One region of the Cellvibrio polysaccharolyticus genome, then DNA from elsewhere that is predicted to be linked to it. Evidence: predicted binding sites of a transcription regulator. Region 1 holds the regulator's gene; each other region holds the start of a gene.
What was found. Region 1 encodes LexA, which represses DNA repair genes until DNA is damaged. Its sites were predicted from a motif close to ACTGTNTNTANANACAGT; they were not measured.

Region 1 (8,057 bases):
GGCCTGAAAGAAATTTTGCTCGCTCCGGACTTTGAACAAAGCCAACGGATTTATCTGTCCTATTCCTGCGGCACCCTGGCGGCGAACCATGCCTGCCTTGCTACCGCCACACTGGCCGGGCATCGACTGGAAAACCTCCAGGAAATTTTTCGCAGCCAACCGGCACGCAGTGGCGGCGCCGCGCATTATGGTGCGCGCATGGCGTGGCTGGCCGATGGCACATTGATTTTAACGCTGGGCGATGGCTTTGATTATCGCGAAGAAGCACAACGCCTCGACAATCACTTCGGCAAAATTGTGCGCCTGAATGCAGACGGCTCGGTGCCTGCCAACAACCCTTTTGTTGATCGTGCCGGTGTTGCCCCGGAAATTTACAGTTACGGCCATCGCAATGTGCAAGGCATTGTTTACGATGCCGACAACAAGCGTTTGCTAACCCACGAGCACGGCCCTCGCGGCGGTGACGAGCTTAACCGTATTATCGCCGGTGCAAATTATGGGTGGCCGATTGCGACCGCCGGGTTGGATTACACCGGTGCGCGCGTAACACCCTTTAAAGACTATGAAGGCACACAACAACCGCTGCTGGGTTGGACTCCTTCTATCGCACCTTCCGGTATGGCGATTTATAAAGGCGATGCATTCGCAGCATGGAAAGGTGATTTGCTGGTATCCGCCCTGGCTGCTCGCAATGTGCAACGAGTGCGCCTGGACGGCGACAAAGTGGTAGAGGCAGAAACCTTATTTGAGGAACTCGGAGAACGCATCCGCCACGTGGTGGAAGGCCCGGATGGCAATATTTATTTGTTGATTGATAGTGAGAAAGGAAGGATTGTGAAGGTTACACCTGTCTCAGCATAAACTGAAAGCCTCTGCGCAATCTATCTGAACCTTGTGCCATTATGGCCGTTTGTCATTGTGAAGTTTGTTCCAAAAGCGCATAAATATCCGCAAGCGGAGCCGGTCAATCATCGCAGATGATTGTCGTTCCGTGCGCGCAAAACATGTTTTGCTATGTGCGTACTCCACCCATATAGCTCCCTCGAGTCAACGGCAATTGCTCCTGCATTGCACTAACTTCCGCCATCCATGGCGGGCGTCCCTGACTTGACGGTTTTGGAACAAACTTCCCAACGCCAAACTCGAACGGTGCTCGCTCGATGTTATATCAACGCATGTATGAGGGAAAAGGATACAGCCTGTTAACGAATAATCCGTGCTTCCGGTCGCTGTAGCATTTGAATAAGCGGATTATGCGCAAGCACTTTTTCTTTCCAGATGACACCGACCAGCAAACCAGCCGCCAAGCCACCCAGATGAGCCCAATAGGCTACGGATAAATCTTCGCTCATCAATCCGAAAATATTGATCCCTGCCCAAATAGCAAAATACCAGACAGGTTTCAGTTTTTTCTGCCATACCACAAACATAAAGGTGATACTGGCGTGGCGAAACCAGATTAAATACATACCGAATAAACCGGCAACGGAGCCGCTGGCACCCACCATTAATAATTCGCCACGGGACACCTGCGACGCCAGCAACTCAACCAGCGCCGCGATAACGCCACAGAACAGATAAGCCGCGAGATACTTCCAGGGGCCCAGCGCATCCTCAAGGTTGTCACCAATAATCCAGAGGAAATATAAATTCCCCACCAAATGGATAATTCCGCCATGCAAAAACTGGTAGCTGAGTAACGACCATAAATGTTCGCCGCGCAATAGCGGTTCGGAATCCACCGCAAACCATGTGTACACCCAGTCGGTTGATACCTCATCGAAACCATAGGCAAAAAAGATCAAGGTATTAATAAGCAGCAGCGACCAGGTCATCCAGGGTTTACGGTGCGGCTTGATGTTGTATTCACGGGGCATACGCGTCAAAAACTGAAACAGCCAGCTTTTGGTATTCACTTTAGCGTTGAGCTGCTCAAGGGCATCCTGCAACTTCGGCGCAGCCAGCACCATCGACACTTCGTCACCATCCACCCAGATTCCACTACAGGTCGGGCAGGTATCCAGGGTCACGTGGTAGTCTTTTAATAAATGCACCTGTTTCATCGGCACATGACAACGATGGCATTCATAATGATGACCATCAAGGGTTTCACCGAAACCTTGCTTGATACAATAGGCATCGCTCATGCCATTTTTATTGCGAATCGCTGTCGATAAATCGCCATCATCACACCACAAACCATGACACTGCGGACAGGTTTGCAATTCATGACCATGCAATTCACGCAATTCCATCGAAACATTTCCGCAGTGCGGACAATTCAATACAGCGCTCATTTACAGGGCTACCTTTTTCTTATCCAGAACCGCTTTAATACCGGAAAGATTTTCCTGAAAACGCGGCAATACATTAGCTTCCATGTGCGCAACCACTTCCAGTAACACTTTGCCGCCCTGCTCCGGGTAATGAAAATAACCGTTACGAATTTTTTCGTAAGCGTCATTAACATCACGGTAAAATTTCCGGCTTTCGCCCAGCAACTCGGACGGTGTTTCCAGTGTGGCGGGTGAATAACGCATGGTGTCCCAGACAAATTTATCCAGCGTAAGATTCTGACTACGAGCAGAGCTAATACTCACGCCGGATAATTTTTCAGTATATTCACGAATCAGTTGCAGGTTATCGTTAAGTTCATCGTGCAGTGATTGACGCAGGTAGTAATTATTTTTATCACTCTGGATTTGTTCAAACTCAACGGCTTGTCGCAAACCCTGCTGACCGGCCAGATAAACACCCAGCACCGTGGCCAGCAGCATGAAGCAATGGCCAATCCAGAAACTCAAATTGGATATTTCACCCACTTCCAATAATTTTTTCTTCTGTACCAGAGGAATGGTACGCTCCGCTGAGGATGATTGGGGAGGAACGGCGTCCGACATGTCTGGCTCCATCAAAACAGTAGTTATTCATTGGAAAAACGCGCTATTTTAATCACCTCCATGACGCCTCAAAGCGCTTTGCAGCAGAAATGTGAATGCGTTGGCTTTAATCTGCGCAAAGCAGCTGCATGCTTGACGGATAAGCTACGCCCAATAACTGATAACCCAGGGAACATTGCATGAACCCCGTTAAAACCGTTTTGGTTACCGGTGCCTCCAGTGGCATTGGTCATTACTGCGCAACCCGATTGAAGCAGGAAGGCTACACCGTTATCGCCAGCTGTCGAAAACTGTCAGATGTATCCAGGTTGCAAGCCGAGGGGCTGACCTGCGTGCAAATGGATCTCGCGGATTCTGCCAGTATTCAACGCGCCGTTAAGGAAACCCTGAAAATCACTGGCGGGCAACTTTATGCCTTGTTTAACAACGGCGCCTACGGCCAACCCGGCGCGGTAGAAGATTTGAGCCGTGATGTATTACGGCAACAATTTGAAACCAATGTATTTGGCTGGCATGAGCTGACCAACCTGATACTGCCGGTAATGCACGCCCAGGGTTATGGCCGTGTGGTGCAAAACAGCTCGGTATTGGGCTTCGCCGCCATGCCATTTCGCGGCGCCTACAACGCCAGTAAATTTGCTATTGAGGGGCTGACTGACACACTGCGCCTTGAACTGCACGACTCACCCATCCATATCAGCCTGATTGAACCCGGCCCTATTCTCAGCCGGTTTCGCGCCAATGGCCTTGAGGCACTCCATAGCAATATTGATGTCGGCAGCAGCCGCTTTGCCGATCAATACCGGCAAACACTGGAACGGCTTAATAAAGAAGGCGCCGCATCGCGATTCACACAAGGGCCGGAAGCGGTTTACCTCCGCCTGAAGCATGCGCTGGAAGCAGAAAATCCCAAAGCCCGCTATTACGTCACCTTCCCTACTTATTTGATGGGGTTTTTAAAACGCATTTTGAGCACCCGTATGCTGGATGCGGTGCTACTGAAAGGCAGCCGGTAAACTGGCGAAAAAACAGGCTTGCAGCAATCCCAATACTGTATATAATCACAACCACTGTATAAATAAACAGATTTTGGGAGCACGCCATGTACAATCTGACTGCACGCCAGGAACAGGTTTTACAACTGATCAGAAGTTATGCCGAAGCCACCGGATACCCGCCAACCCGGGCTGAAATTGCGCGCAAACTGGGTTACAAATCGGCCAACGCGGCCGAAGAACATATCAAAGCACTTGCACGTAAAGGCGCCATTGAAATTATTCCGGGCGCCTCTCGCGGTATCCGCCTGCCGGACAACCTCCGCCAGGGCATTCCGCTGGTCGGTCGCGTAGCAGCCGGTAGCCCTATTCTGGCGCAGGAACATATCGAAGATTACTGCAACATTCCTACCGGCTTTTTCTCTCCCAATGCTGATTATCTGCTGCGAGTCAGCGGCATGAGTATGAAAGACATCGGCATTATGGATGGCGATCTGTTGGCGGTGCACCGCACCGATCAGGCGCGCAACGGCCAGGTAGTGGTAGCGCGCATTGGTGATGAAGTCACCGTTAAACGTTACAAGCGCGTAGGTAACCGCTCTATTGTGGAATTGTGGCCGGAAAACCCCGATTTCAATGTCATCGAAGTGGATCTTCGTGATGCCGAATTTGCCATTGAAGGTTTGAGTGTTGGAGTAATTCGCCGTGACTAATGCACTTCGCAATTTGCCTTCACCTGCGTCAGAAACCGGTAGCAACACCGCTACCGGTAGCGTTACCGAACTGGTATTAACCCGCCATGCGCCGGATCAGGCAGCACTGTTGCTGCCCATGATTGCCTGGTTGAGCCACAACAGCGCCGGGCGCTGGATCAGCTGGGTAACCTCCACCAATATCACTCGGCAATTACTGGAAAAATTCGGCGTGAATACACGCAACCTGCGCATTATTCACTGCACAGATGATCAACAAGCCTTATGGATTACCTGGGAAGCACTGGCGAGAGGCAACAGCCATACCGTGATAGCATCGCCGGGAAAATTAAATGACAGGGAATTTGCAGAACTGGAACATGCTGCCAATAGCGGTCAGTGTCAGGGCATTCTGATCCGCGAGAGACAGGAAGATAAAAGCGGGCAATCAATGCAGCATATGAGTGGTTGCGTCATCCATTAAGTCAACGCCAAAGTCGTCGCGTTCGTCCTGATAGCGCTCTGCCAATTCGCTGGCAGCATCCATACCCGCCTCAATCATAGCTTTGGCTACTTCAAAGCGCCCGTCTCCGAGAAATGCCAGGGATTCGGCAGAAAAACGGATTTTCACCAGCGGCTCGCCCTCATCATCAGAGCGTAGTAAAACCACATCACCATCCGGTAGCTCCCGGATTTCATAGAAAGAAGACATAAAAACTCCGCACCACCTTTCGACAAAACCGCAAAGGCGTTAAAAAGGGCCGCGATTATAGCACTTTTGAGCGCACCATTAAACGTCAGGACACAGTGGCGTTTCAGTAGGCGGGTATTGCTGTATCCGATAGCCATCCCGCTGTAGCAAACACACCAGCCCGTCATCACCCAACATATGACCAATTCCGGTGACAACAAAATAACGCTGCGGAGCTGCCAGTTTGTTGGCAATGTAAGCGGCCATTTGTTCGTTGCGGCCGGTAAACACTCGTTCATACAACACTTCACCGACATCAGAACCGTGGAATGCCGTAAAAATATGCTTTTCCAGTTGATCGACATTGCCCTGCTGCCAGGACGTCGCCAGTTTTTCCAGCATCTCGGGAGCTTTTTCGTAATCTTTTAAAGTACTGGCCAACAGCGCAACCTGATGCGTTTCGCTGATATCGCTGAACGTACGAATCTGCTGTTCGAAGGTTTCCAGTTGCAAAATCGGCTTTTGTTCGCGCGCCAAACCAATAAAGTAGCGATCAATCCCCTGGGTGGCAGCAAAGCGGGTTTGTCGTAGCTGACCACTGACCAATTGCATGGAAACCAGCCAGGGGCGGGTATTTTTAAAACGCTCCGCGTCCACCCCCTGGTCGGCGGCTTTGTCAGCCAGTAAATTCCACTGTTTTTTTCCTATCAGGTTTTTAAGCGGTTGTTGATTGGCTTTATTGGCAGGCGGCCAATAGCCGAGCCCCGTCATCAACTGTGCTACATCCGTTTGCTCAAGGGTGTCTACATCCAGCTCGACCACCAGCGCGTCAGCCGCCTCATAGGCCTGCATGACATAATCGGGCAGCGGATAAAAATCCGGCAAACCGTAATGCAATGAACCAAACAAATAAACTTCGCCCGATACGCCAGGCTTTTCAACTTGCCACATCAGCGGCCGAGCCGAACAGATATTGGCCAATAAACAACCGGCAACCAGTAGCAGGCTGCCACGGCGCGATAGCATGGCAGCAACGGAAAAAACAAAGCGTGAAGCACGAAACATGAGGGTTAGCTATTCCGGAGTAGAGGTGCAGAATCAACCGGACGAGCCAGCAGAATGATGGCATCACCCGCTGACGCACGCAGGTGCAAACGGCTCAGGGTGGCGGGAACCAGCGAGGCCGGATTGATGGCGTCGGCAGCATCCAGGTGCTGACTCCAGGCAGCGGATTGTAAAGCAAGTTTTCCCTGAATCAACAATAACAGGGCGTAGCGGCCATCATTTAACCAATCAAAGGTTTGCCCGGCCAACAAGGTAAGGCGCTGCACCACAAAGTCATCAAAAGCCGCAACTTGCTCCAGGGTATATTTCCCCGGCTGCTGCTGCAACACATCGAGCTGAAGACTATCCGGCTGATCCAGTGATACGCCAGGCAGGGCTTTTTCGGTATCCCATGCCGTTTGGGTTAACACTTTTTGCGCAAAGGAGAGAATGTTGCGCTCATAGACGGGCGTTTGAAACTCTACCGTGCGAACCCCGTGCTGCAAGGCATGGGGAACACCGCAGGGAATTTTTACCACATCGCCAACTTTCAGGGGCTGTAACGCGGTAAAGGCGTCCATCTGCTGGCGCAAGCTTTTTTCCTGCTCTTGCAGCCCGGCGGGCAACTCGTCTTGCCAGCGTTTAAGGGTATCGGCGGATACCGGTTGCAGCAGCGCCAGGCCTTCGGCTACACGGCGCTGGTCAAATTGTTCATCTATCGCTACCCGCACCTCACGGTACCGCTGCACCGATTGGAGATAGGCACGGCGAAAAGCCTCATCATCCTGGCAGGATTGACGTTTTTCCTGATCAAAACCAAGACGGATAGCGCCATAACCGGCCGGCCAGGCGTTCTCGTCTACCGCAGTAACGACGTAAACTTCGCGCTTTTCGTCATGCACTTCAAAATAAAGATCGCCGTACACGTCATCAGGCAAAGGATCGAGGATTTTCAGCAGAATCAGATCATCAGCAACCTGTTGTAGCTCTTCATTAGCCAGCACAAACGGGAACACCGCCAACAACCAGGGTAAAGGAATAACCTGGCCCTGCGCTTCAATCAGCGACTGCCCACGAACTTCAATGCCGGTGTACCAGACTTCCCTGCCCCAGGGTTTGGCAATAAAAACCGGTTTGAGGTTGAGAGGAGCCTGCAAATTCAGCCAGGGCAAGTGGTGTTCAGTGGCAAAATTTTCAAAATCCCGCGGGGTAGATGCCAGAGCCGTAAGGGATTCACGCGCAGAGTCGGTATCGGGCAAAATTGCTGCGAATATTTGCACGGTGTTGCCGGTTTTCTCCAGCACCACCGGGGCCAACAAGGAAATAGCCGTCTCCGGCGACAGATAGGTTTGCCGGTGGACAACCTGCAACACAAAACACCGGCTCGACAGCGGCGACTCCAGCAATCGTGCAATCTGTTGTTTTACCCATGTATGGGGATGTTCGCTGCTGTAAACCCTGGCCACTCGGTTCTCTACTCTTTTATGATGTTGAAACGGGCTATATTCTAGCAGCCTATGCTCAAACGATTCTGTAAGGATTTATAGTTCTGCAAGGATTTTCGCGACTGGCTATACTTTGCCGCTTGCAGGCTGTTATCTGCCGCACAAAAAAACCAGGGGAAACCGGAGTTCCACCACCCTTCCTATGAACAAACCATTCGTAACAGGCTTTACCTTTGCACCGGGCGAACTTTCCGCCAACGGTTGGGTGCTGCCATGATATTCGGGTGGTT
Region 2 (8,057 bases), 940 kb from region 1:
TATCAACCCGGCAGCGCCGTGCTGAACGGTGAACCGCAAGTCATTACGCATTTAAACGGGGTTGAAAACTCCAACGGCGGCATTGAAATTCGGGAGCGCAACCCGGAGTTAATCGCACTCAGTCGACTGGAAACCACCGGTGAATTTCCGGTAAGCGGCTGGCAACAGGATTTCAGTCGCATTGATGCTCGCCTGCACTTATCGCCCGGCTGGTCGCTGATTAATGCCAGCGGCGTCAGCCAGATTTCCGGTAGCTGGGTTTCAAAATGGTCACTGTGGGATATTTTTCTGGTGTTGATTATCACCGTTACTTTGGCGCGTCTCACATCACCCTGGATTGGCGCACTGGCGCTGGCAACGCTGCTGCTGGTTTACCATCGCGTTAACGCCCCGGTTTTTATCTGGCTCAATATCGCCGCCGCGCTGGCATTATTGCCCCTCGTCACCGGTCAATTCAGAAAATTCTTACACGGCTACAACCTGTTCAGCTTTGCTCTGCTGGCCTTAATTTGTTTACCTTTCGCCGTTAACGAAGCCCGTCAGTTTTTTTATCCGCAACTCGACATGCCCTACCGAAATATTTCCCAACCGGATTACGCCCATGAGCCACCACCGGTGGCCGCAAGTGCTTACGATGAACCCGTGGCCGTAGCAGAAAGCGCCATGATGATGACACGCAGCCTGGCGTCCCCGGCGCCCATGAAAGAAAGCAGCAATAAAATACCTTTGTCACAACAATATGACCCGGCACAGCAAACTCAAACCGGCCCTGGCTTGCCCCAGTGGCAATGGCAAGTGGTCAATCTTTCCTGGAGCGGCCCGGTTATTAGCAGCGATACGACGCGGCTGTATCTGGTATCGCCACTGCTCAATCGCTTTGGTCATTTGCTCAGCGCATTATTGCCGCTGTTGTTAGGCGGCATTTTGCTCAAGCGCTCGATGCCCGCAGCGATTGCATTGGCATCGCGATTAAAACTGCACCGCGTCGCTACGGCCCTGGCTCCGGTGCTGCTAGGCGGCCTGCTGGTGCTGCAACCGGAACCCGCCACGGCAAATACGGTGATCATTGATAAGGAATTATTAAGCGAACTGGAAAGCAGGCTCACGAAATCACCGACTTGCCTGCCGGATTGCGCGAGCATTGAATCCGGCACCTTGCAGATCACCAACAATCAACTGAATTTACGTCTGACAGTCCATGCTGCGGATGTCATCGCCTTTCCTTTGCCCTCGCAAGCCGGACAATGGCGGCCTGACCGCGTCAGTATCAATGGCCAGCCTGCAGCATTAACTTACAGCGATAACCAACAATTACTGACGGTTTTAACCGCTGGCACACAGGTTATCGACCTGCAGGTTTCGCTGGAAAAACGCGATGAAATCACCCTGCAATTTCCGCTGCCGGCTCATAACCTGCAATACGACATTGAGGGCTGGCAAATTGCCGGCAATCGTTCGCGCAGCACTACCGCCAGCAGCTTGCAACTCACGCGCGATATAGCGCCGTCCGATTCTGCCACCACCGAAGAGCGCCTCACACCCGGACGCATTGCACCCTTTGTACAAGTCACCCGCACCCTCAATCTCGGGTTGGAATGGACAGTCATTACCCATGTACAACGGGTTGCACCGGCACAGGGTGTTATTAATCTTGAAATTCCTTTACTGGCTGGCGAATCACCGGTATCCGGTGAAGCAACAGCCGATGGAAAAATGGCTGTGCGCCTGGGTGCCGAGGCACAAACAGCACGCTGGGAATCGGTGCTGAAAATTACCGATCAAATACAATTGCAGGCACCCACCTCTGTGCCCTGGACGGAAGTATGGCAATTGCAAAGTTCGCCGATCTGGCACACCGGTAATCAGGGCATTCCGTCTCTGCAACAAAATGGCGCGCAACTGACAACCTTTTGGAAACCATGGCCGGGCGAAGCCGTTACCATCAATATTGAACGCCCGTCCGCCATTGCCGGTAACCACCTGACGATCAATAGCGTTAACCTCACCCATAAACCCGGTCAGCGCGCGACCAACAGTGAACTGCACATTGCTATTAAAGCGAATCAGGCCGGCCAATATACATTCACCTTGCCCGAAGGCGCGCGCCTGGAATCCTTGCGCATTGATCAGCGCGAACAACCACTTAACCAGACATCCGGAACTTTAAAAATTCCGTTGCGTCCCGGTGAGCAAACGCTGCAATTAAATTGGCAAAGCAACGAAGGTTTCGCCATCAAAACCACTACGCCTGCGGTTGACCTAGGCACTGCCGGCCACAATCAGGCGATTAACATTGAAGTACCCGCAGACCGCTGGGTGTTACTAACCGGTGGACCCGCCATCGGCCCGGCCATTTTAATATGGGGAATTATTGCGGTTATTTTATTGATCGCGGTTGCACTGGGACGGAGCCGACTGACACCGTTAAAAACCTGGGAGTGGGTTTTGCTGGGGCTGGGAATCGCCACTATTAATTTGTATGCGATGGCGTTTGTGGCGGTATGGATGATTTTGCTGAATCAGCGCGGCAAATTGGAAAATTTGCCAACCGCACATAATTTCAAATGGATTCAGTTTGGCTTGTTTGCCTTGTCGGTTATTACATTGGGCTTTTTGCTCGCCAGTATTCCGCTCGGGCTGCTGTCGAATCCGGAAATGTATATCACTGGCAACGGTTCAACCAGTTGGTATTTGCAGTGGTATCAGGATAAAACTGAAAACCTGCTCTCCCAAGCCTGGGTTATTTCTCTGCCGATGGGTTATTACCGCCTGGCGATGCTGCTGTGGTCACTTTGGCTGGCGTTTGCTTTGATTCGCTGGTGCAAGTGGGGCTGGCAACAATTGGGGCATCAGGCACTTTGGTATATTCCGGGCTCGGAAAAAAGTGTTGCCAAAGAAGACCTCGACGAAAAACCTGAACAAACACGCTGAATAAAAAAAGCCGTTAGCAGAGATTGCTAACGGCTTTTCGATCTTCCAACTTTTCTACAACAACAGGCAAATACCAGACTGTCGTTTTGCCCTCAGCGCTATTATCAATCGAGAATAATGTGCGGTAAAAAACGCGATGTGTCTTTGGTAATCAGCGAGCTGTCTTCGCGCAAACAAATACCTGCTGCGCTATCGCCCACCACCCAACTCCCTATCAGGGTGTAAGTATCCTGCTGGCGACGGTTGTCGCGAAATTTTGGTAGGGGTGCCAGCGCCTGACGAATAAAACCACCATCATCGTAGGGCCCGTTTTCAACAACCCGCTGCCCGGCGTCGGTCAGCAGTTCGATGTTGGCACCTTCGCGAGAGAGCAAGGGTTTGCGCACCCAGCCCGCCTGCAATGGCTGCGAAGCCGAATCTTCGAAAAATGCCGGCAACAAATTGGGATGATCCGGGTATTTTTCCCACAACATCGGCAAGATGCCCTTGTTGGACAAAATCATCTTCCATGAAGGTTCCAGCCACAAGGTGCTGGACGTTTTAATAACCTTGCCGAACTCCTCCTGCACCAGAAATTCCCAAGGGTAGAGTTTGAACAAACCCTGAATGTAATAGCCTTCTTCGTCTACCAGCTGGCCGTCTGCCTGTCCGATATTTTCGATGGCGATGTAACGTCCATCAATACCGGCCTGGGTAGCAATATCCATCAGGTAATCGACCGTGCCTTTATCTTCAACACTATTGGCAACACTGGAAAAATAAAAGGGTTGCGGCAATGACAAGCGGCCAAACGCTTCTTCCAGTTTGTCCTGCAAGGAGTTGAATTGATCGGCATGCCCGGGCAGCAAACCGCGCTGCATTTGCTCTTCAAGCCATACCCACTGAAAAAAACCGGTTTCGAATAATGAGGTTGGCGTGTCGTAATTCAATTCCAGCAGTTTGGCCGGGCCTTTGCCATCGTAGGAAAGATCCATGCGGCCATACAAATGGGGTTCGCCGTTTTGCCAGGAATTGTAAATATGATTCCAGAAAGGCTCGGGGATGCCCAATTGCTGCAATTTTTGCGCATTACCGGCAATATCCTCAACCAATGACATCGCCATTTGATGCAGTTCTTCAGTCGGCCCTTCCAGGTCATCTTCAACCTGCTGAAGGCTGAATTGATAGTAAGCGCTTTCGTCCCAGTAAGGCTCACCATCAAAAGTATGAAACTGGAAGCCGGTTTCTTCTGCCCGGGCACGCCAATCGGGGCGTTCTTCTATATCAATACGCTGCATTTAACCACCGACTGTTTGACGGGAGGCCGCCTGAGCACCGAAACCACCACGCTGTGCAATGGCGGATGCACGTGGCTGCACCTGTGAAGGACGCACTGCTGCCGGGCCGGTTTGACGGGCCACCGGGGTATTGGTCGCGGTACGGAAAGTACTGCGATCATCGGCAGATTTGTACAAAGGCTGGGATTGCACACCATTACGTGCGGTATTCGCAGCGGCCCCCGGTGCAGCGCCCTGACGGTTCAGCATTTGCCCGGCCAGGTAGCCCATCATCAACGGCATAAAGAAAGAGCCGCTGGCGTGTTGTTCCGGGGCGGTTTCGCATTGTCCCGCGCCGAAATCTACCTCACACTCAGCTTTGTTGGCGTACTTGGGAGCGACTTGCGGGTGCAGTGCCTGGGCGGCTTTAAAGTCAGCCAGACATTGGTCAGCGGCGGCAACAGTGGCAAAAGAAGAACACTCTTCGGCACTGGTAAACACCACTGCCTGGGAAGCTTCTTCGCCGCAACCTGCCAGCATGAACGGCAGGGCCGGAGCCATTAAAATCAATGCTGCTTTTCTACTACGCTTCATGATCAACTCCTCAATAAGTCATACAGGCGGCATTCAACATGCCGACGGTGATCGCAACCGCTGCGGCAAAGGTGCCGGCAGCCATCTCGCCTTGTTCGATCCGTTGCGGTAACTGCTTTAACAGTACGCGCAATACCAGAAAAGTTAACACCTGCACTACCAGCGCTACCGCTCCCCAAATCGCACAATCCAGCAGCGACAGCGAGTTGGTAATGGCGCTGGACAAGGGCAGTGAAAATCCGATCAGGGCGCCACCAAAAGCCACTGCCGCAGAGCCATTGTTAGCCCGGATCAGCGCCAGCTCATCATGGGGTGTTACCCGGGTATATAGAAAGGTAAACGCCAGCAAAAGCACGACCGCAACCGCGAAATAACCCAGAAAGGCCGGCAATCCGGCGAGTGATGATACGGTTGATTCCAACATGATAGTGCCTCCGTCAGTAAGGATAAGTAGATGGCGATCCTGAGGAAAAAACGACAGAAATACAAGTGGTTAACCGCTATTTACTAGCAGAAGCGAAGGCTTTGACTGTTTATTTCAAGCATTGTCTCACTTGAGGGGCAACAAATAAGCTGATACTGTATATAAATACAGTATTGAGTAAAATGTGATGGAATTGATCGCAAAGCTGGCCATTCTGGCCGATGCTGCCAAATATGATGCGTCTTGCGCCAGCAGCGGAGCACCCAAGCGAAGCTCAAAAGGCAAAGAAGGGCTGGGCTCGACCAATGGCATGGGCATTTGTCACAGCTTTACCCCCGACGGTCGCTGCGTATCGCTGCTGAAAATTCTGCTAACCAATTTTTGTTTGTATGACTGCCAATACTGCGTCAATCGTCGCTCCAGCGATGTACCCAGAGCCCGTTTTACCGCCGAAGAAGTGGTCAAATTAACGCTGGATTTTTACCGCCGCAATTGTGTTAGTGGCCTGTTTTTAAGTTCCGGCATCATCCAGTCGGTGGATTACACCATGGAGCAATTGGTGCTGGTGGCGCAGCTCTTGCGGGAAAAGTATGCCTTCCGGGGATACATCCACCTGAAAACCATTCCTGCGGCGGACCCGGCGTTGATTCAACAGGCGGGGCTTTACGCAGACCGCCTCAGCGTCAATATCGAGCTGCCCACCAACGAGAGCCTGATTCGCCTTGCACCGGAAAAAAACATCCCGTCAATCAGTGACGCCATGGCTGTGATTCATCGGGGCCAACAAGCCGTGCTGGGAGAAAGAAGAGCACCGCTATTTACCCCGGCAGGCCAAAGCACGCAGATGATCATCGGTGCCGACACGGCCAACGATCAGACGATCCTGCAACGTGCCGAAGGCTTGTACCAAAACTTCAAACTGCGCCGGGTTTACTACTCGGCATTTAGCCCCATTCCGGCCAGCCCGACCGGGTTGCCGCTGGCGCCTCCGCCGCTGTTGCGGGAACACCGCCTGTACCAGGCCGATTTTTTAATTCGAGGCTACGGTTTCAGCAGCAGTGAATTACTCGCCAAACCCGGTAATTTACCGCTGGATATAGACCCGAAACTGGCATGGGCGCTGAGCAATCGGGACCGTTTTCCGGTGGATCTGGATCGCGCCGATATCACCTTGATTGCTCGCGTTCCCGGCATCGGCTTACGCACCGCCGAGCGCTTGATTTCACTAAGGCGCGAGCGCCGCATTCGCTACCAGGATCTTATTCGCCTTCGCTGTGTTTTATCCAAAGCCAAACCTTTTATTATTACCAGTGATTACCACCCGCAACAGGCAGAAATTCGCAGCTCGCACTTACGCCAGCAATTGGCGGACAAATTACCGCCGGAACAAATGGGGCTGTGGTAATGATCAATCTCGACTGCGAAAATAATTTCTCCTTATGGAGAACCCAGGCACGGCTTCTGCTCAGCCATAACAGGCCGCCATCGCACGTTAACTGGGATGACTCCGCCTCCCTGTCGCTATTGGATAGCACTGAAACGATACCCACAACGCCGGGCGACAACGCGGTGCGCGTGCCCGCGGAATTGATTCTTTTGCTGGAACGGGCCTGCTGTTATCGGGGTGAGCAACGCTGGAATTTTCTTTACCGCATTTTGTGGCGCGTTAGCCAGGGCGATCGGACGGCCATGTTAGCGGGCGATATTGACGGCAGTGAGCTGCACAAGCGCATTAAACAAGTCCGCCGGGAGGCGCATCATCTTCATGCATTTCTGCGTTTTAATGAAATATCTGATCAAGGGGAAGAAAAACTGGCATACGCCGCATGGCATGAACCGGCGCACGATATTTTGCAACGTGCCAGCAGCCATTTTATTGACCGGATGGGGAAATGCAGCTGGTTAATTGCTACACCGGATGACGGCGTTTTTTATGACGGACAAACCTTGCACTATCAACGCCCCTGCCCGGCCGAATGGCAACATCTCGCAAGAAATGCCACCGACAATAAAAGTGATCTCTGGCTAACCTATTACCAGCATATTTTTAACCCGGCCCGTGTGAATGAAAAAATCACTCAACAACATATGCCGGTGCGGTTTTGGAAAAATTTACCGGAAGGTCCCTCTATTGCAAGATTGATTCAACAAGCAAAGCACGGAAAACAACGCGATGGACAAGCCGCAAGTATTAAATTAATACCCGGAAAACGTATTCCCCGAGCGCCTTTTAATCCGCAAGCACAACAGCAATGACGATAGTTCGACCCTGTCTTTTGTAGATAATAATAGTTTGCAAAAACTGACGAGCAGGCATAAAAAAAGCCGCGTTAGCGGCTCAGGTTGTTAACAAAGTGCCACTCTGTCCGTTTGTCATTAGACGGGAAGAGGCGGTGAATTTTCGAACGCACAATAGCGTTTAATAAATTGTTCATGCGGAGGCAGCGTGGATACGCTTTTCGCTACATGATTTTTAAAGCCATTTAAATACTCAATAATTTCCTTATCGGGCATATTGTCTACAATCGGCTGATAGATTTTGGGGATAACCCCCTGACCGATCATTACCTGACTCCAGCCATTGTGGCGAAACAATTCATCCCCGCCCACGTAAATCATGCCACTCTCACGAAACATTTCAATGCGGTGCTGCAGGGTATCCGGAACGGGCATGGTACGAACATAATTCCAGAAGGGAGTGTCGTCACGGCGGGTTGCGTGATAGTGCAGGATGATAAAGTCGCGAATACCCTCCGCCTCTTCTTTGGACTGACGATTAAACTCTTTGACCACAACCGGTTGAATGCCTCGCAAAGGAAACAATCTCAGCAGACGAATAACCGCTGATGTCA
Region 3 (8,057 bases), 800 kb from region 1:
AAAATCATCGCAGAAATACAAACCCGACTCGGAAGCACAGTCGAAAGCAGGTGCAATACTGCTTGCACTGCTGGATGCGCCATTGTCATCACTGGAGACGGAAGAAGCACTGCTTTCACCGCCACCGGATGGAACCGAGGAATTGGAACTGCTACCGCCACCGTTGTTACCACCATCACTGCTGGAAGACGAAGATGAGCTGGATGCGGAGGATGCATTCCCCAAATCAGTAAAGTCACAATCCAGCAGGTTTTCCGAAGCACCGTAACCTTTTACGCAACCGATATTGGCAGGCAGCAAACCGGATATTTGTGCAGGTGTATAAGCGCCCTCATCTGTCCAGACGACCCAATCAATCAGTGCCTTATAGCTGTTACTACCACCATCGCCAATTTGCAAATAGTTATTTGTCGCTGCTGTAGGAGAGAACTGCACCTCTTCCTGATTCAGAACAGGGATATTGGAGCCATCCAGATACGCTCGTGCCCAGCCGACAGTAGGGCTGGAGAGTGCTACTGTAAAGTGGTAAATACGGTACTCATCCATCGCCAAACCATAAGCATTATTAGGTGCAGGCGATCCTTCAAACTGTACGCCATAATTACTGGCACCATCCGCACGTAACACCACCTTCAAACGGCTGGCTGTAGCATCTGCCGCACCACCAAATGTGGTTTCCAATTCCAGCACGCGTGCATTGGCTGGTGGATTAAAGCCTTTAATTCCGGCAATAAGAGTAAAGTATTTAGGATATATACCATCGTTACGCACTACATCACTTATACGCGCACGATTATTTTTAGTACCCAATGAAGTTGAATCGAACACCACTGAGCCCAGCCCGGTTGCAGTAAAGTCACTGGCAGACCCCTGTATACCGAAAGAGGTAGTAGTCACACCATCAGCCAAAGTAATAGCACTGGCATCAAACGGTGAAACATCACCACTAAAAACATTCCAACCAACCGAAGATGGATCCTCTGTCACAGGCTCTGGTACGGGCGGTGGTGGTGGCTCGATATCCCACTCCGGGCGAGTACATGCCAACACCGGAGAACCGGTATCCAACTTGCCCACACCGGCATACTGTTGCACATGCGCAGGTACATCTGCAGCAGGAATCAGGCTTGCCTGATATAAATAACCCTGTGGCAGATTCAACGTGCCGGTAGAGGTATGATCAGCCAATTGCTGATCAGCAATAATATTGGCATCACCGTCTTTCTCTACCCAGATAACGCCATCACGCAACTGGTTACCGATTAATTCCCAGTAACCAATCGCAATACTGTCTTGCGACATCACCGGATTTTTTACCTGTTCAAACACGTTGTTTTCAACGCGAATGATGGCGCCCATACGGGAGTTAATCGCCGAGGTATCTACATTGTGGTAATAGTTGTTGTAAATATGCCCTTTACCAAAACGGAACAACGGCAAACGGGAATTTACTTTGTGCCAATAGTTATGGTGCCAGGTAATACGACGATCAAAGTTATCTTCATCAGAAGAACCCCAGAGAGACGTTTTCCAGCTGTCATGCAGGTAGTTGTAGGAAATGGTGATGTCTGCAACATCGCTGCGGCCACTGACCAGCTCATCGTAATAATCTTTTTGATAAGCTTCTTGTGCTACCGGATCGGTAATTGACGGTGGCACAGGTACATTCAGATCATTAAACAATTCGTTGTGATCAATCCAGACATTTCTTACCGGACCATTACGACCATCAATAGTAATAATGTCACCCTGGCCACGAACCTGCGGTACTTTGTGCATTTTCAGGTTGCGCACAATCACGTTACTGGCAGTGATGTGGATACCCACACCCCAAAACTCGGCATCAGCGCCTCGACCAATAATAGAAACATTCGGACGATTAAGTTTGATATCCGTATTGCCGGAGTTATGCCAGGTAATTACACCATCAATATAAACCGTAAGCGGTTGGTTGGCATAAGAAGGGTTGTTAAGCGCTGCGCGCAACTCTTCACCGCTACACACGGATACTTCAACCGCATTGGCACCGGAACCACCTGTGGTGCCGCCATTGAGGGAGGCGAAACCGAATACCGTATCAAAGTCAGGCCCGGAACTAATTACAGAAGAAGAACTGCTGCTCACTGCCTCAGATGATTGACTGGAAATACTGGACTCGCTTGAAGCGCTCGATTCACTTGAAACACTAACGTCGCTTGAACTACTGGAGATACCAATGTCACTCGATGAACTGGATTCGCTTGATTCGCTGGAGCTACTTGACTCACTCGAAACGCCAGCTTCACTTGAGCTACTAGACTCGCTGGATACACTCACTTCGCTTGAACTGCTGGACTCACTCGAAACGCTGGATTGACTGGATAAACTGGAAGCGCTCGAAATAACAGGCTGGCTTGATGCACTGGAGACCGGCGGGATTACCCCACCACCGGTTGAAGAGCGGGAACTCAGGCTGGATTGAGAGCTGGCACTACTACCGGGAACTACCGGCGTTGAACTTTGGCTTGAGGAAGAAGAGCTTTCTTCCATCGGCACGCCATGAAATATCAGGGTTTCGCGTAAATGATCCAGCGCTTGTTGCAGGGAAATAACAACGGTATTCACTGAGCCTGAATTGGCCACCAGCTCTACCACTGCCGGCGACGCCGCAAATTGTTCGGGCGCCAATGCGAAATCAAGCGGTGTAGCGAAATTGGCGGGTACGGGAGTTAGGTCAATACCATTGGCCGGATCAGCATCGGCATCAAGGGATTGCAGTAATCGGGCGATGTTAATCGCTATTGGCGATGCCGGATTAAGCGACTGCGCCATATCCAGAGGCGTCACTAATGCCTTGGCCGGAATTGGCGGAAATTCGAGATCGCCAATAAAAAAGGTCACCATCTCACCGGGGCGGTAATTAAATTCGCCCCGCTCATTGGTAACACCATTTTGTGTTTCTGTGCGGTAACCGATTCCCACCACAAACGAATCCACAAATACACCGACAGAAACTGCCGCGGCACTCGAAACCGACTGGGCAGAACTGCTAAGCACGGGAGCGCTGGACTGATTATTTATGCTGGATGATGAGCCGGGTTGAGGTAAACCTTTGTTGGAGCTACCCCCACAGGCAGCCAACAACAGTGCCATTGACAGGCCTGTCAGTAGTTGAGTTTTCATAATACTCTCTCTTATCGTTATTTTTGCTGCGCAAAATAAAACGCAGGCACAAAAAAACCACCGGAAAAGCCTGCGATGGCTCCGGTATTGATCCGATAATTGAATGCATTGCCTGGTATTACTTTTTATTTTATAAGGTCTGCCGGGGCAGCCCGAGCTCGTGGGCTCATAGTGATAACGCGATAAAACGGCAGAACGTCCCTGAACCTATAATTTTAAATATGAAATCGACAATCTATATTTGAAAAAAGGGATATTACAAAACGGGATATTGCATGGAATCGACCAACATGGAATGTAACGATAGCTCAATTTATTAATGTTATTTAAGCATTTCATTTCCAGAGGCAACGCTGGAGCCGTGTATCACGCCACACCCACCGTTCGCTTCCGTTCTTGCACTTGAAAAAAACTATCGCCAACTATAACCCATGATTTCGCGGCGCGTAATCCCCCACCACGTGAAAAACTTAAACCCGCCTGAAAAACATTATGATTTTTGCGCCATCCGCTTCGCCACAATTGGCTATAGCCCTCTCTTTTGAAAAACCCGCAATTTTCTATCCCTTGATACCACTTGAATATCGAATACTGTTTTTACATACAGTATACTCGACCCATTACTTCCGCTCTTTTGTCAAACAGTAACCTGCGGGGATTCTGGCAGACTCACCCTGGCAGTGCACATACCAGACGTTTCAAAAGGCACGAACTACCGGACCCCATCCACATGACTCACGCAACCACCCCGCCCGACCTCGCGCCGGACTACTACCTTACCAACTTTCGCTTTTTAGTAGATTGGGTGGCGGCGCGTTATAACGACTTGCTGGATAAGGATGACCTGGCCTTTATACAAACATTTCAGCAATTGGATCACCCGGCACAATGCCTGCTGGTGCGCTTATGCAGCCGCAAAGGCCCCCTTTTTCGCCAGGACAAACTTCGTTATCCCGAGGTTGACAGCATCAGCAATGCTGTCCAAACCCTGCTTGATGCCGGTTTGATGCAACAACACTTACCCATCTCTCTTACTGAGTTGGCAGCCAGCCTGACCAGGCATGAACTACTGACATTATTTGAAAAGCCGCTGACGGGTCTGAAACAGGCGCGCAAAGACGTGTTGATTCAAACCCTGGCAGCCAGCCACAGCGAACCGCAAACCTGGCAAAACTGGACCCGGAATCAATTGGGCGAAGCCTGGCACCTTGATCATCAAGCTATCGTTAGTCGGCTGCTGATACTGTTTTTTGGCAACCCTTACCAAAACCTCACCGACTTTGTTTTGCAGGATCTCGGGCTATTTCGCTACGAAAACTACCAGATTGATCACCGGTACCGCCTTTTTAAAAGCCGTGATGAACTGGAACAATACCAGCAGCTGGTTGCTCTGCGTGATGCGCTGGATGGCGAGCACACAATAGAAACACTGCAACAACTCGGCGAACAGTTGCCGCCGGTTAGCGATAATGAAAGGTTGCAGCGGCGGCGCGCCCGTTTGTGCAACGACATTGCTTACAAGCTGGAACGCAATGGCAATCATGAAGCCGCTCTGCAACTCTACGGGCAAAGCCATTTGCCCCCGGCGCGGGAACGCCGTATTCGTCTGCTGGAAAAACAGCAGAACTATACCGCTGCCTGGGCGTTGCTGAATGAACTATTGGCAACGCCCGCCAATGAACAGGAACTACAAATTGCCCGGCGTATGGCCCCCAAAATCGCCAAAAAACTGGGGCATCCGTTATTGCCGAAGACGGTGGGCTTTATTATTGAACAGCAACTGAGCTTGACCCCGTTACACAATGAGGCTGGAGAAATACTACGCGTTGAGGAGGTGGTACGACTGATATTGAACACCGAAACCGCCCCCTGTGTTTATGCCGAAAACGCTTTGCTAACCGGCATGTTCGGGTTGTGGTTGTGGCCGGAAATGTTTCGCGGTATTGAAGGCGCCTTTGCCAACCCTTTTCAGGCGGCACCGCTGGATATGTATCAGGAAAACTTTGTTAGCCGCCGCCCGGGAATTGATGAACTGCGCAGCCTGTTAAAAAATGGTGATTACCGGGAACATACTCTTCGTTGTTGGCAAGAAAAATTCGGCATTACCAACCACTTTGTGAATTGGTCTTTTTTAACCCGGGAACGGATAGAACTGGCGCTGCATTGTATTCCGGCGAGCCATTTAACATTGATTTTCGAGCGCATTTTATTTGATATAAAAAATAACCGCAGCGGCCTGCCGGATTTGATTCAGTTTTTCCCTGAGCAGGCAAGCTATCGCATGATTGAGGTGAAAGGCCCGGGTGATCGCATTCAGGATAACCAGCAACGCTGGCTGGATTATTTTGCGCAACATAGTATTCCTGCCGAGGTAGCCTATGTTCGCTGGCAATAAGCCCAAACAGGTAGCGATTAAAACGCTGGTAGAATTTGCCGCAAAAACCGGCAGTCTGGATCGTCGTTTCACCCCCGCGCCTACCGGGCTGGAAGGTATTGAGGGTCACAGAAAAGTAACCGGTAGCCGCCATGCGGATTACCAAACCGAAGTGACATTGAGCCTGATCTGGGACGATATTACTTTCCGTGGCCGCGCCGATGGTTATGATCCGCAAGCACACTGCATTGAAGAAATTAAAACCTTTTATGGCGATGTAGAACGAATACCCGAAAATCACCGCAACCTGCATTGGGCGCAAGCCAAATGTTATGGCTGGCTGTATTGCGCACAACATCAATGCGAAGAAATTGCTATTTCACTGATTTATTTTGACCTGGCCCACGAACAGGAATATCCGCTTGAAGAAACCTGGTCTGCCCTCGACTTGCAGGAGCACTTTGAAACCCTGGCAAAAAAATATTGTGCCTGGCAAGCGCAACTGAATCAACGCCAGCAACAGCTTCACGGCTGGCTGGAAAAGCTTCAGTTTCCTTATGGTGAAATGCATAGCTCACAGCGGCTTATGGCGGAAGCCGTTTATAAAGCCGCCGCCACCGGTCGTGTGGTAATGGCCGAGGCGCCCACCGGCACCGGAAAAACGCTGGCGGCTCTTTTCCCTGCCCTGAAAGCCATGCCGCGTACACCGGTCGATAAGATTTTTTATCTCACCGCAAAAACCACCGGCAAACAATTGGCGCTGGATAATATTCAACTCATCAGCAGCGACAAAACGCCGCTGCGCACTCTGGAGTTAACCGCACAGGAAAAAGCCTGCCTGGAACCGGACAAACAATGTCGCGGTGACGAATGCCCTTACGCGCTGGATTTCTACAACAAATTGGAAACCGCTCGCCAGACAGCGTTCAATGAACCGGTATTGGACAAAAGCACCCTCAACCGGCTGGCTTTCGAGTTTGAAATTTGCCCCTTTTATCTCAGCATGGAGATGAGCCGCTGGGTGGATATTGTGGTAGCCGATGTTAATTATTTTTTTGATGGCTCCCCCTTATTGCTGGCACTCACCAACGAATTCGATTGGAAACCTTACTTGCTGGTGGATGAAAGCCACAACCTGATTGATCGGGGTCGCGGCATGTACACCAGCAGCCTTTATCGTGCAGACGTATTGACTGCAAAAAAACAGGCCCCGACCGCGCTTAAAAAACCACTGGAAAAAATCAATAAAGCCTGGTTGATGCTGTTAAAAAGCTTGCCAGACGTTGACACAGATCTGGTACAACTTGACGTAATGCCGGAAAAACTCGGGCAGGCATTACTTGAGCTCAGTAATGTGTATATCGAATTTTTACAAAAAAATCCGGATCATCCGGTTCAGGAAGGCATTCTTCGCGAGGTATTTTTCGCCGCACTGGGCTACCAGCGGCTGGTGGAAATATTTGATGAAGACTTTTGTGTAGATATGCAAGTGCCAGGAAGCAAGCAGGAAGTACTTACATTACGCAATCTGATCCCCGCACACCAATTGGCAGCCCGCCTGGCGTTCGCCCATTGTGCCTGTTTTTTCTCTGCCACCTTACACCCTGCTCATTACTACCAGACGCTACTGGGCTTGCCCGACGACACGGTACACATCAAAGTGCCCTCACCTTTTCAGGCAAAACAATTGCGAGTACATGTGGCCAATCAGGTATCTACTCGATACCGGGATCGCCAGGCCGCCATCTCGCCCATTTGCGACATTATCCAGCAGCAGCTCGATGATCAGCCGGGCAATGCACTGATCTTTTTTTCCAGCTACGACTTTCTGCAACAGGCAGAAAAAAACTTGCGCCAGTGCTTGAAAGATCGCGACATTCAACTGCTGGTGCAATCCCGCCGCATGAGCGAACAGGACCGCGAAAATTTTATCGCGCAATTCAATCAGCACAATAATTTGTTAGGGCTGGCGGTATTGGGCGGCGCGTTCAGTGAAGGGGTAGATTTGGCAGGCGATGCCTTAAAAGGCGTATTTATCGCCACGCTCGGGCTGCCACAAGTAAACCCGATCAATGAGCACCTGCGCAACGTCATGCAGGAAAAATTTGGCCAGGGTTACGACTTTACTTATACCTATCCAGGCATTCAAAAAGTGATTCAGGCCGCTGGCCGGGTTATTCGTAAAACATCGGATTCCGGTTATTTGTGGCTGCTCGATCAACGCTTTCAGCAACCGCAAATTGCCGCACTCTTGCCGGAGTGGTGGCATAACGAAGAAAATCCTCCACACGGCTAATTATTCAACGCAGATAATCCGCCATTAATTGCTCCAGCCACTGCGCAAACACCCGTAATTTTCTGCTGACCAAATGGCGGTTGGCATACAGCAAGGAAACCGGCATGGGCGGCGCCTTGTGGTGTGGCAAAATCGGTATGAGCTTGCCGGTGTCAAACAAGGCATGCGATGTCGCATGAGGAATCTGGATAATACCCAACCCGGCAATGCAGGCAGCGTTGTAGG
Region 4 (8,057 bases), 1.1 Mb from region 1:
AAAAGCTTCATTGAAGCCTTGCACTACACCATCCTCCGGCAGGTCACTGTGCTGTGCCAGCCAGAACGCACAAGGGTCAATTAAAAAGGTGCGCATAATACTCGGGTACAGACTTTTAAAGTCCAGCACCAGCACATTGTCGTAAATGCCCGGGTGGGAATTCATAACGTAACCACCGGGGCTGATCACGTCCGATTGCAGCTCGCCATAATTGGGCGCTACATAACCGCGCCGGTGCAAACGCGGCAGATATAAATACTCAAATGCGGCAACCGAACCCCCGACACGATCCAGCAACAAACCGGTTAACTGGCTGCGTTCCATCGCAAAATGCAGCAATTTTTTTTCATCGAAAATTTGCCACACCAGCTTGCAATCCTGCAGGTTGTAAGCGGCCAGCGCCAGCTTGTCCTGCTGAAACAAGGTGGTGATTTCCTCGCCGCGATCATTGCCGGTTAGCAACTTGCCTTCGTCCAGCAGCTCAACAGAAACGTTTTGCAGGGAGAAACTGTCAAAGCGATAGTTGGCCGCTTTGAGCAGTTCAATACCATCCAGAATTTGCCGACCGGGAACGGTGACAAAACGGCGCCCCCCGTCGCCCTCTTCCTGCCGCCAATGTACCGGTTGCTGACCTCGCCCGAGCGCCAGCGATAACCCCAGCGTCTGGCTTAGGCATTCCAATACCCACAGGTCAAATTGCACCACATTCCAGCCGATAATAATGTCCGGGTCGTACTTTTCCAGCCATTGATAAAAAGCGCAGAGGCAGAGTTTGGCGTTGGCACAAAACTGTAATTGCCCGGTATTTTCGCCCTCACCCACCATGAACACCCTGGCCACTTCATCACTGTAAACAGCAATCGAGTAAAGGCTTTTGGCGTCCATAGAGGTTTCGATATCGAGCGATACCATGCGCAGCCGGGGGCGGTAATCAATCGGTGTCAGCGGCGGATTCAATTGCACCTGAAAAGCATCCGCTGGCGCGGGCAGTTCAATGCGCGCGGCGGCAGTGATAAAACGTTCCATCAGGAAACGCTCAGCCGGTCGAATGTCGGTTTCCCAACAGGAGATATTGGCGTTTTGCAGTTGTTGCTGTATGTCGCGGGCGAGCCGCTGGGTTTGACAATAGAGTGCGCTTACCGGTGTGTTAACAAAGGTTTTTAAAGGAACGTCGGCGAGACGCCAGGCGGCTTTGCCGGGCTTGGCTTGTAATAGCAATTGCGTTATTTTTTCGCTGTGCTCGCGGGGCACAAAGAAAACAATCTCCTGCCCGGTGATGCGCGTCCAGCGCGGCCCCTCCTCCGTCGCCCACCAGAAATCCAGCACCGTGCCTTCGCGGGTATCGCGCCACTGACGTGTCAGTAAAAAAGCGTCCGTCATGAGTCAGGTTTCTGTGCAGGGAGATTGGGGAGAGCTGTTTATCCGAACAGTATATAGAGAAGACTCCCGCGGTTCCAATTTGGCACAGGAGAATTTGGCACAGGAGACACAGGGCAGCCTATGTCTCCTGTTTTGATCACTGCGCGTCAAGGCGAAGCACAAAGCCGCCCCAGGATGTCATAGCCACCGGGAAATCCGTCAGTTTGTCCAGGGTGATATTTTTGGCGTGCCAGGCTTCGCTGGCATCATCGGTGATGAGCAGCCCCTGAGTCCCAATACCCGGCAATACCGATAGATCCAGCGTCAGGGATTTTTCTTTTTCTTCGCCATTGATACCGGCGATGTACCAGGTTTTACCATGGCGCCGCGCCAGCACCGCCAACTCACCCGGGTGACCGGCCAGCAAACGGGTTTCATGCCATACCGCGGGCAGCTTTTTAAAGTAGTCCAGATAGCCTTCCGGCAATGACAACATGCTGTCTGCACTGTCGGCGATGTGTTGCACACCCGACTCGAATACAACCGCCAGCGCGGCTTCATGGGCATTGCTGGTAAAACGTTTTACCGGTTGTTCGGCAAAGGCGACCGGGGTGTAATCCATAGAGCCGATCACGTTGCGCAGAAAAGGATGCAGGGCATTTTGCCAGGGCGCCTGACCACCGTAGGGCTGCTCGCCGGAGAAACTGTAAAACTCGCCGCCGCGCACGGCTTCCATGGTCATCAGGTTTGGCCAGGTGCGCTCCCAACCGCGAGGGATGGTGCTGCCGTGAAAGTTGGCTAACAAATGAAACTCGGCGGCATCTTCCAGCAATTCAAGGTACTGACGAATAATGTCCTGCTTGTCGCTTTGGAAAAAATCTACCTTGATGCCTTTGACACCCAGCTTCTGCAGTTTGGCAAATTCAGCGCGGCGAATCTGGCGATCATCCATACGGTTGCGCGGTTGCTCGCCAATAAAATTATGCCGCCCGCCGGAGTTGTACCAGAAGAACAAACCGACATTACGCTCCTTCGCATAAGTCACCAGCTCTTCCATAATATTTTCACTGATCAAGTTCCAGTTGGCATCTACCAACGAGTAACGCCAGCCCATGGTTTGCGCAAAATCGATAAATTTTTTCAGCGTTTGCGGGTTCTTGCTGGAGTCGTGGTCAGACCACCAGCTCCAGGAGGCAATGCCCGGCTCTATCCAACGGGTGTCCGCCACTTTGGACGCTTCTGCAAGATGAAAAACCAGGTTGCTTTCAACAATGTGGGCCAGTTGATCGCCGACAATAAACATCCGCCAGGGCATATTCCACGGCAGCGTAGACGCGGCAATGTTACTGCCAAAACCGGCCGCAGAGTCCTGAGTAGGCGGTGCTATTTTATAAATACCTTTGGTAGCAACCGGCTGCAAATGAGAGCCGTGAAAACCGGCATCAAGATTGGTTTCATGCAGCAGCGCCCACACATCACCGCGCTGAATCAATGAAGGAAAACCCCAACCCACGCCGAGTTCTTTGGGCGTTGCGGTGCCACTTTTTACTTTCAGGTAAGCGGTTTCGTAGGATGGATGAAAGATGGTAGAAAAATCGTAAGGCTGGCCAAAAAAATCCGCCTGTTCACCAACATTGAAAACCGTATTTTCTTCAATGACCTGATAATAAAACAGGCTTTCTTCGGGCAGCCGATAGCGAAAAGCAACGCCTTCGTTGTAGGCACGCAATTGCAGCGTCAGCAGCAAGCGGGTTTCCGGATCGCGCACGGTAATATCCAGACTGCGCCACGTCGCCTGATTCTCAAGGCGCTTGCCGGTCAGCATGGTGTACTTGTCTTCGCCGGAAGACACGGTGCTGGAGACAAACTCCAATTTGCGGGAAAAATCGCTGATAACCGGCTTGAGTTGCAATACCTGCTGATTAAAGCGCTGCACTTTTAAACCCAGTGTTGACCAATCCAGCAGAGTTTCTGTGCGGTTATCGCGGTTGAAAGCTATACGATATTCCAGGCCATCACCCGAGGCGCGACGCACACTGATACGCTGGCGCTCGTCGGGCGAGCTGAGCGACCATTGTTCCTCGCTCCAGTTAGCGGCCTGAAGGGGTAAGCTGGCGAGCAACCCGACGCAGAGCGTGAAAAAAAATCCTGATAATGTTCCTGTCATTATTATTTCCCCATTGACGTGAATGCCTCTGTAACCGATGCAACATAGTCAAAATGACAACAAAAAGGGAGCTTTTTAACGGTTTTTTTATCGACAGTGACAGGTGAGCGTTGAATCGGCAGGAAAGAATTCAGTTGGTGTGCTGGTAGGAAGCGGTGCGGTTACGGCCCAGTGATTTGGCAAAATACAGCGCTTTATCGGCAGCGGCGATAAGCTGGTCCTGGGTCATAAAATCTTCGCTGGCGATACCGCCACTGACGGTCAAAATACCATGAGGGCTCTTAACGTGCTGCAACGCCAGGCGGATGACCGATTCACGAACCCGCTCTGCTGCCTGAATGGCGCCACTGCCATCGGTATTGGGCATCAATAACAGCAACTCTTCACCCCCATAACGGTAAAGGCTGTCGCCGTGGCGCATGCTTTCAACCATGGTGTTGACCACCTGTTTCAACGCCTTGTCGCCATGCACATGGCCATAGTGGTCGTTAAAGGCTTTGAAATAATCCAGATCAAACAAGGTGATAGCAAAGCGCTGACCGGCGCGCCGGGTGTTGGCTGCCACTCGCACCAGATCCCCTTCCATGGCCCGGCGATTACCAATGCCCAGCAGAGGGTCCTCAAGGGATTGCGCACGCAGATGCATGTTGTCGTCTATCAATTGCACCTGATTTTCGAGGATATCCACGTAAACGTTGATCATATCGGTGTGGGTAACCATGCCGACCAGCAGCTGGTTATCATCAACCACCGGCAGATGACGAATCTTGTGGGTACGCGCCAGCTTCAACGCCTCAAGCAATGAGTCATTGGCATTTACGCAGAGGGGGTTAACAACCATGGCATCCGCAACCGGACGACTAACGGCGTCGCCGGCAACATTCATAAACACGCCTATCAGGTCACGCTCGGTGAGCAGGCCAACAACGCGCCCGGCCTCACTTACCACGACACAGGAATGGCTGTTGTGCCGCATGGTTTCAATTACAGGTCCCAGTAAATCGTCAGGAGAGGCCTCCGAGCCAATCGGTGTCATTAAATCTCTTACGGCGATCATAAACGGTCCTGCAGGCAGGCTATGAAGCGTCGATGAAACCCTTAAGACCCGGAGATTCACCCGCTGTGGTCGTCAGGAGATAATTCGGGATAGTAGCACCATGTCGTCAAAATCGTTACCAAATTCCTTGTATAAAGCGTTTTTTATTGCCGCTATGAGGCAAAGCGCGACCAGCCAATAATGCCCCATATTAGAGCAGCGAGCAGAATGCTTAAAAATACCATAGCAGAACCAATATCTTTTGCCCTGCCGGAGAGCTCATGCAACTCAAACCCGGTACGGTCTACCACCGCTTCAATGGCGGAGTTGATCAGCTCGGCGATGAGCACGCCAAACAATGAGGAGATCAGCAGTATCAGCTCCACCGGGGTGACCGCCAGCCAGAAAGCAGAAGGCAGCAGCAACACCACCAGAATCAGCTCCTGACGGAAAGACTCTTCAAACCGCCAGGCGGCGGCAAAACCTTTCATGGAATAGCCGAAGGCAGCAATGAGGCGGGGCAGCCCCCTTTTATCAGGTTTGGCCATAATAAAAATTCATTTTTAAATCCAGAGAAAACACCGCAGCGTGCCGTTTAACAGGAGCCTGCCGGGCGTCACAGAAGTGTCATAAAGGCATGCTATTTGTGTGTCGTCATAAACGCGAAGGGTGACACTATGAATACTTTTCTACAAAGAATCCATCACCTCGATACGCTACTTTTTTTGTGGCTGCATGTTACCAAACGCTATCCTTATCGCAAATCGATTCGCTGGATTTCCCGCAGCGGCGATGGCCCTTTTTACATCTTCATTACCCTGATTATTTTGTTGCTCGACAGCCAACAAAGCATGGCGTTTCTCGCTGCCGGTTTGCTGGCTTACGTGGGTGAAGTTTCCCTTTATCTGCTCTTGAAAAATACCATTCGGCGAGACCGGCCAGCGGTGCGCATTGAAACCTATGAAGCCTGGATTGTTCCGTCGGATAAATTCAGTTTCCCCTCAGGCCACACCGCGGCTGCGTTTGTGTTTGCCTGTCTGCTGTTGCAGTTTTATCCGTTGTTTGCCGCACCGGCTTTTATCTGGGCGTCGCTGATTGGTGCCAGCCGGGTTTTACTCGGTGTGCACTACCCTAGTGATATCGCCGCTGGCGCGCTGTTGGGTTGCAGTTGCACGCTTACCGCTATTTTTCTCACCACCCCGGCACTTTCATAATGAAAATTTTGTACGGCGTGCAAGCGACAGGTAACGGCCATATCACCCGCGCACGCATCATGGCGAAAGCGTTGGCGGCGGAAAATATTAACGTTGATTGGGTTTTCTCCGGGCGCGAGCCGGACGCATTTTTTGATATGGAGATCTTCGGTCATTACCGCCTGTTCCGTGGCCTGACCTTTGTAACCCGACATGGGAAAGTAGACTATCCGCGCACTTTGCTGAAAAGCGACTTGCTGCAATTGCGGCGGGATATCAACACACTGGATGTCAGCGGTTACGATCTGATCATCAGTGACTTTGAACCGGTTTCCGCCTGGGCGGCAAAAAAAGCCGGCAAAACGTCGCTGGGCATTTCTCACCAAAGTGCTTTTCTGCACCCGGTTCCGACTCAAGGTGCCAACCTGTTTACCCGTGGGTTTATGCGATTTTTTGCCCCGGTCAGCCAACCGATCGGACTGCATTGGCATCATTTCCAGCAAGCTATTTTACCGCCGATGGTAGAAAACACCGGCCACGCTTGCTTGATCAACCAGGGCGAAATTCTGGTGTATTTACCCTTTGCCAGCCTGGAAGATTTTTTGCCGGCGCTGCGACCAATCAACACCTGCCAGTTTCACGTTTTTCACGGCGACCGCTACACGGGCAATTTGCCCGCCCACATTCATTTACACCCCTTGTCACGGGATCACTTTCAACAAGCCTTGCACCAATGTGAAGGGGTTATTTGCAGCGCCGGTTTCGAGCTGCCCAGCGAAGCGCTACACCTCGGGAAAAAATTGCTGGTGCAACCGGTAGGCGGGCAAATGGAACAGCAATCCAATGCCCTTGCGCTGCAAGAACTGGGTTACGCGCAGGTTGCACAAACCCTCAATGCGGTGTGCATCCGGGACTGGCTGGCCACGCCCCAACCCGATGCGAAACATTTTCCCGATGTTGCCGCTGCGCTGGCGAGCTGGATAAAGCAAGCCGACAGAATACCGCTTGCCAGCCTTGCCAACACGCTCTGGAACGCTCAAAAAGTGACACATAATACTCAAGCAACCAGGGAATGAGTAAATGTGTAACGCCACATTAAAACCATTATTGACTGCGCAAAAATAGTGCTAGGCTGGGTGATCGAAAGTCCTTTCCCAGGGAAACGCCATGAAAGAACTCTCCGGACGAGGCGCGCGATTCGTCAAACGTATCTATCCTGCGCGTGTTATTGGTCTGGGGCTGGGTTTTCTGGCAATCGCCGTAGCCATTCATCCCCTCGCCCATCCGCCGGTTCTCTGGCTGCTCCTGTTTCTCAATGGTTTCGTCTGGCCGCATGTGGCTTACCAGATTGCCTTACGCAGCCCCAACCCCTATCAAACCGAACGTCAGAGTTTTCTTATCGACAGTGGCACTGCCGGCGTCTGGCTGGTGGCCATGGGGTTTAATCCGATACCCGGCGCACTGGTAACCATGATGCTGTGGATGAATAACATGGCAGCCGGTGGCCCGGTGTTGTTTTTAAAAGGCGCGCTGGCGTCGGTGGCGGGTGTGCTGATAGGCGGGCTGGTACTGGGGTTTCAATTACATATCAACACCGATATGCAGGTTGTGCTGGCTTGCCTGCCGCTGCTGCTGATTTATCCGTTAATGATTGGCGGCATTGCCTGGCGGCTGGCAATTCAGTTATCAGAGCAAAAAAAGGCACTGCAACACCTCAGCCGTATCGATGCACTCACCGGCCTTTACAACCGAGGCTACTGGCAAGCACGCGCCCAGGAAGAACAGGAGCGAATGAAGCGGCAACAGGGCAACGCGAGTTTGATCATGCTGGACATTGATCATTTCAAAAACATCAACGATCACCACGGACACGGCACCGGCGATATTATTCTTCAGGAAATTGCGAAAATTTTGCTGCACACCTCGCGGCAGGTGGATATTGCCGGGCGTTATGGCGGAGAGGAGTTCGTTATCTTGTTGCCGGATACCGACAAGGCCGGTGCAATGCAGGTGGCAGAGCGATTGCGCACCACCATCGCGCTGCATCATTTTATTGATACCAGCGGCCCGATCGCGCAAACCATTAATTCAACCATCAGCATTGGCGTGGCCGATTTGTCGCAGGTGGGTAATTTTTCAGAATGGGTACGAGCGGCGGATATGGCGTTGTACACGGCGAAACGCCACGGCCGAAACCGCAGCATTTGTTTTCAGCAATATATGGTCAGTAATCGACCTTCTTGCGAAAGCGCTTGACGTCGCCGCGCTTGGTTTTGCCCTCCACACGACGGACTACCGATGC

Region 2: C4F51_RS12025 (putative DNA modification/repair radical SAM protein) is a predicted target of LexA. The motif match lies at 5,360-5,377, and genes of this name have one in related genera.
Region 3: C4F51_RS11390 (VRR-NUC domain-containing protein) is a predicted target of LexA. The motif match lies at 3,753-3,770, and genes of this name have one in related genera.
Region 4: C4F51_RS12610 (DNA polymerase II) is a predicted target of LexA. The motif match lies at 1,414-1,431, and genes of this name have one in related genera.

What each region holds. Positions count from the first base shown of each region.
Region 1 covers NZ_PRDL01000001.1:1,856,653-1,864,709, reverse strand. The annotation lists gene C4F51_RS18135 (PQQ-dependent sugar dehydrogenase) at 1-861, shown strand, start outside; gene C4F51_RS07980 (rhomboid family intramembrane serine protease) at 1,203-2,297, opposite strand; gene C4F51_RS07975 (hypothetical protein) at 2,298-2,900, opposite strand; gene C4F51_RS07970 (SDR family oxidoreductase) at 3,080-3,916, shown strand; gene lexA (transcriptional repressor LexA) at 4,003-4,608, shown strand; gene C4F51_RS07960 (cell division inhibitor SulA) at 4,601-5,071, shown strand; gene C4F51_RS07955 (hypothetical protein) at 5,036-5,299, opposite strand; gene C4F51_RS07950 (TraB/GumN family protein) at 5,378-6,343, opposite strand; gene C4F51_RS07945 (cupin domain-containing protein) at 6,349-7,695, opposite strand; gene C4F51_RS07940 (transglutaminase-like cysteine peptidase) at 8,041-8,057, shown strand, end outside.
Region 2 covers NZ_PRDL01000001.1:2,798,756-2,806,812, forward strand. The annotation lists gene C4F51_RS12005 (hypothetical protein) at 1-2,931, shown strand, start outside; gene C4F51_RS12010 (glutathionylspermidine synthase family protein) at 3,036-4,208, opposite strand; gene C4F51_RS12015 (DUF1190 domain-containing protein) at 4,209-4,781, opposite strand; gene C4F51_RS12020 (DUF350 domain-containing protein) at 4,792-5,205, opposite strand; gene C4F51_RS12025 (putative DNA modification/repair radical SAM protein) at 5,393-6,610, shown strand; gene C4F51_RS12030 (TIGR03915 family putative DNA repair protein) at 6,610-7,461, shown strand; gene C4F51_RS12035 (tryptophan halogenase family protein) at 7,582-8,057, opposite strand, start outside.
Region 3 covers NZ_PRDL01000001.1:2,653,641-2,661,697, forward strand. The annotation lists gene C4F51_RS11385 (pectinesterase family protein) at 1-3,162, opposite strand, end outside; gene C4F51_RS11390 (VRR-NUC domain-containing protein) at 3,893-5,557, shown strand; gene C4F51_RS11395 (ATP-dependent DNA helicase) at 5,541-7,832, shown strand; gene C4F51_RS11400 (LysR family transcriptional regulator) at 7,837-8,057, opposite strand, start outside.
Region 4 covers NZ_PRDL01000001.1:2,952,176-2,960,232, forward strand. The annotation lists gene C4F51_RS12610 (DNA polymerase II) at 1-1,380, opposite strand, end outside; gene C4F51_RS12615 (glycoside hydrolase family 97 protein) at 1,517-3,526, opposite strand; gene C4F51_RS12620 (diguanylate cyclase) at 3,657-4,583, opposite strand; gene C4F51_RS12625 (diacylglycerol kinase) at 4,736-5,110, opposite strand; gene C4F51_RS12630 (phosphatase PAP2 family protein) at 5,240-5,776, shown strand; gene C4F51_RS12635 (MJ1255/VC2487 family glycosyltransferase) at 5,776-6,831, shown strand; gene C4F51_RS12640 (diguanylate cyclase) at 6,923-8,011, shown strand; gene arfB (alternative ribosome rescue aminoacyl-tRNA hydrolase ArfB) at 7,980-8,057, opposite strand, start outside.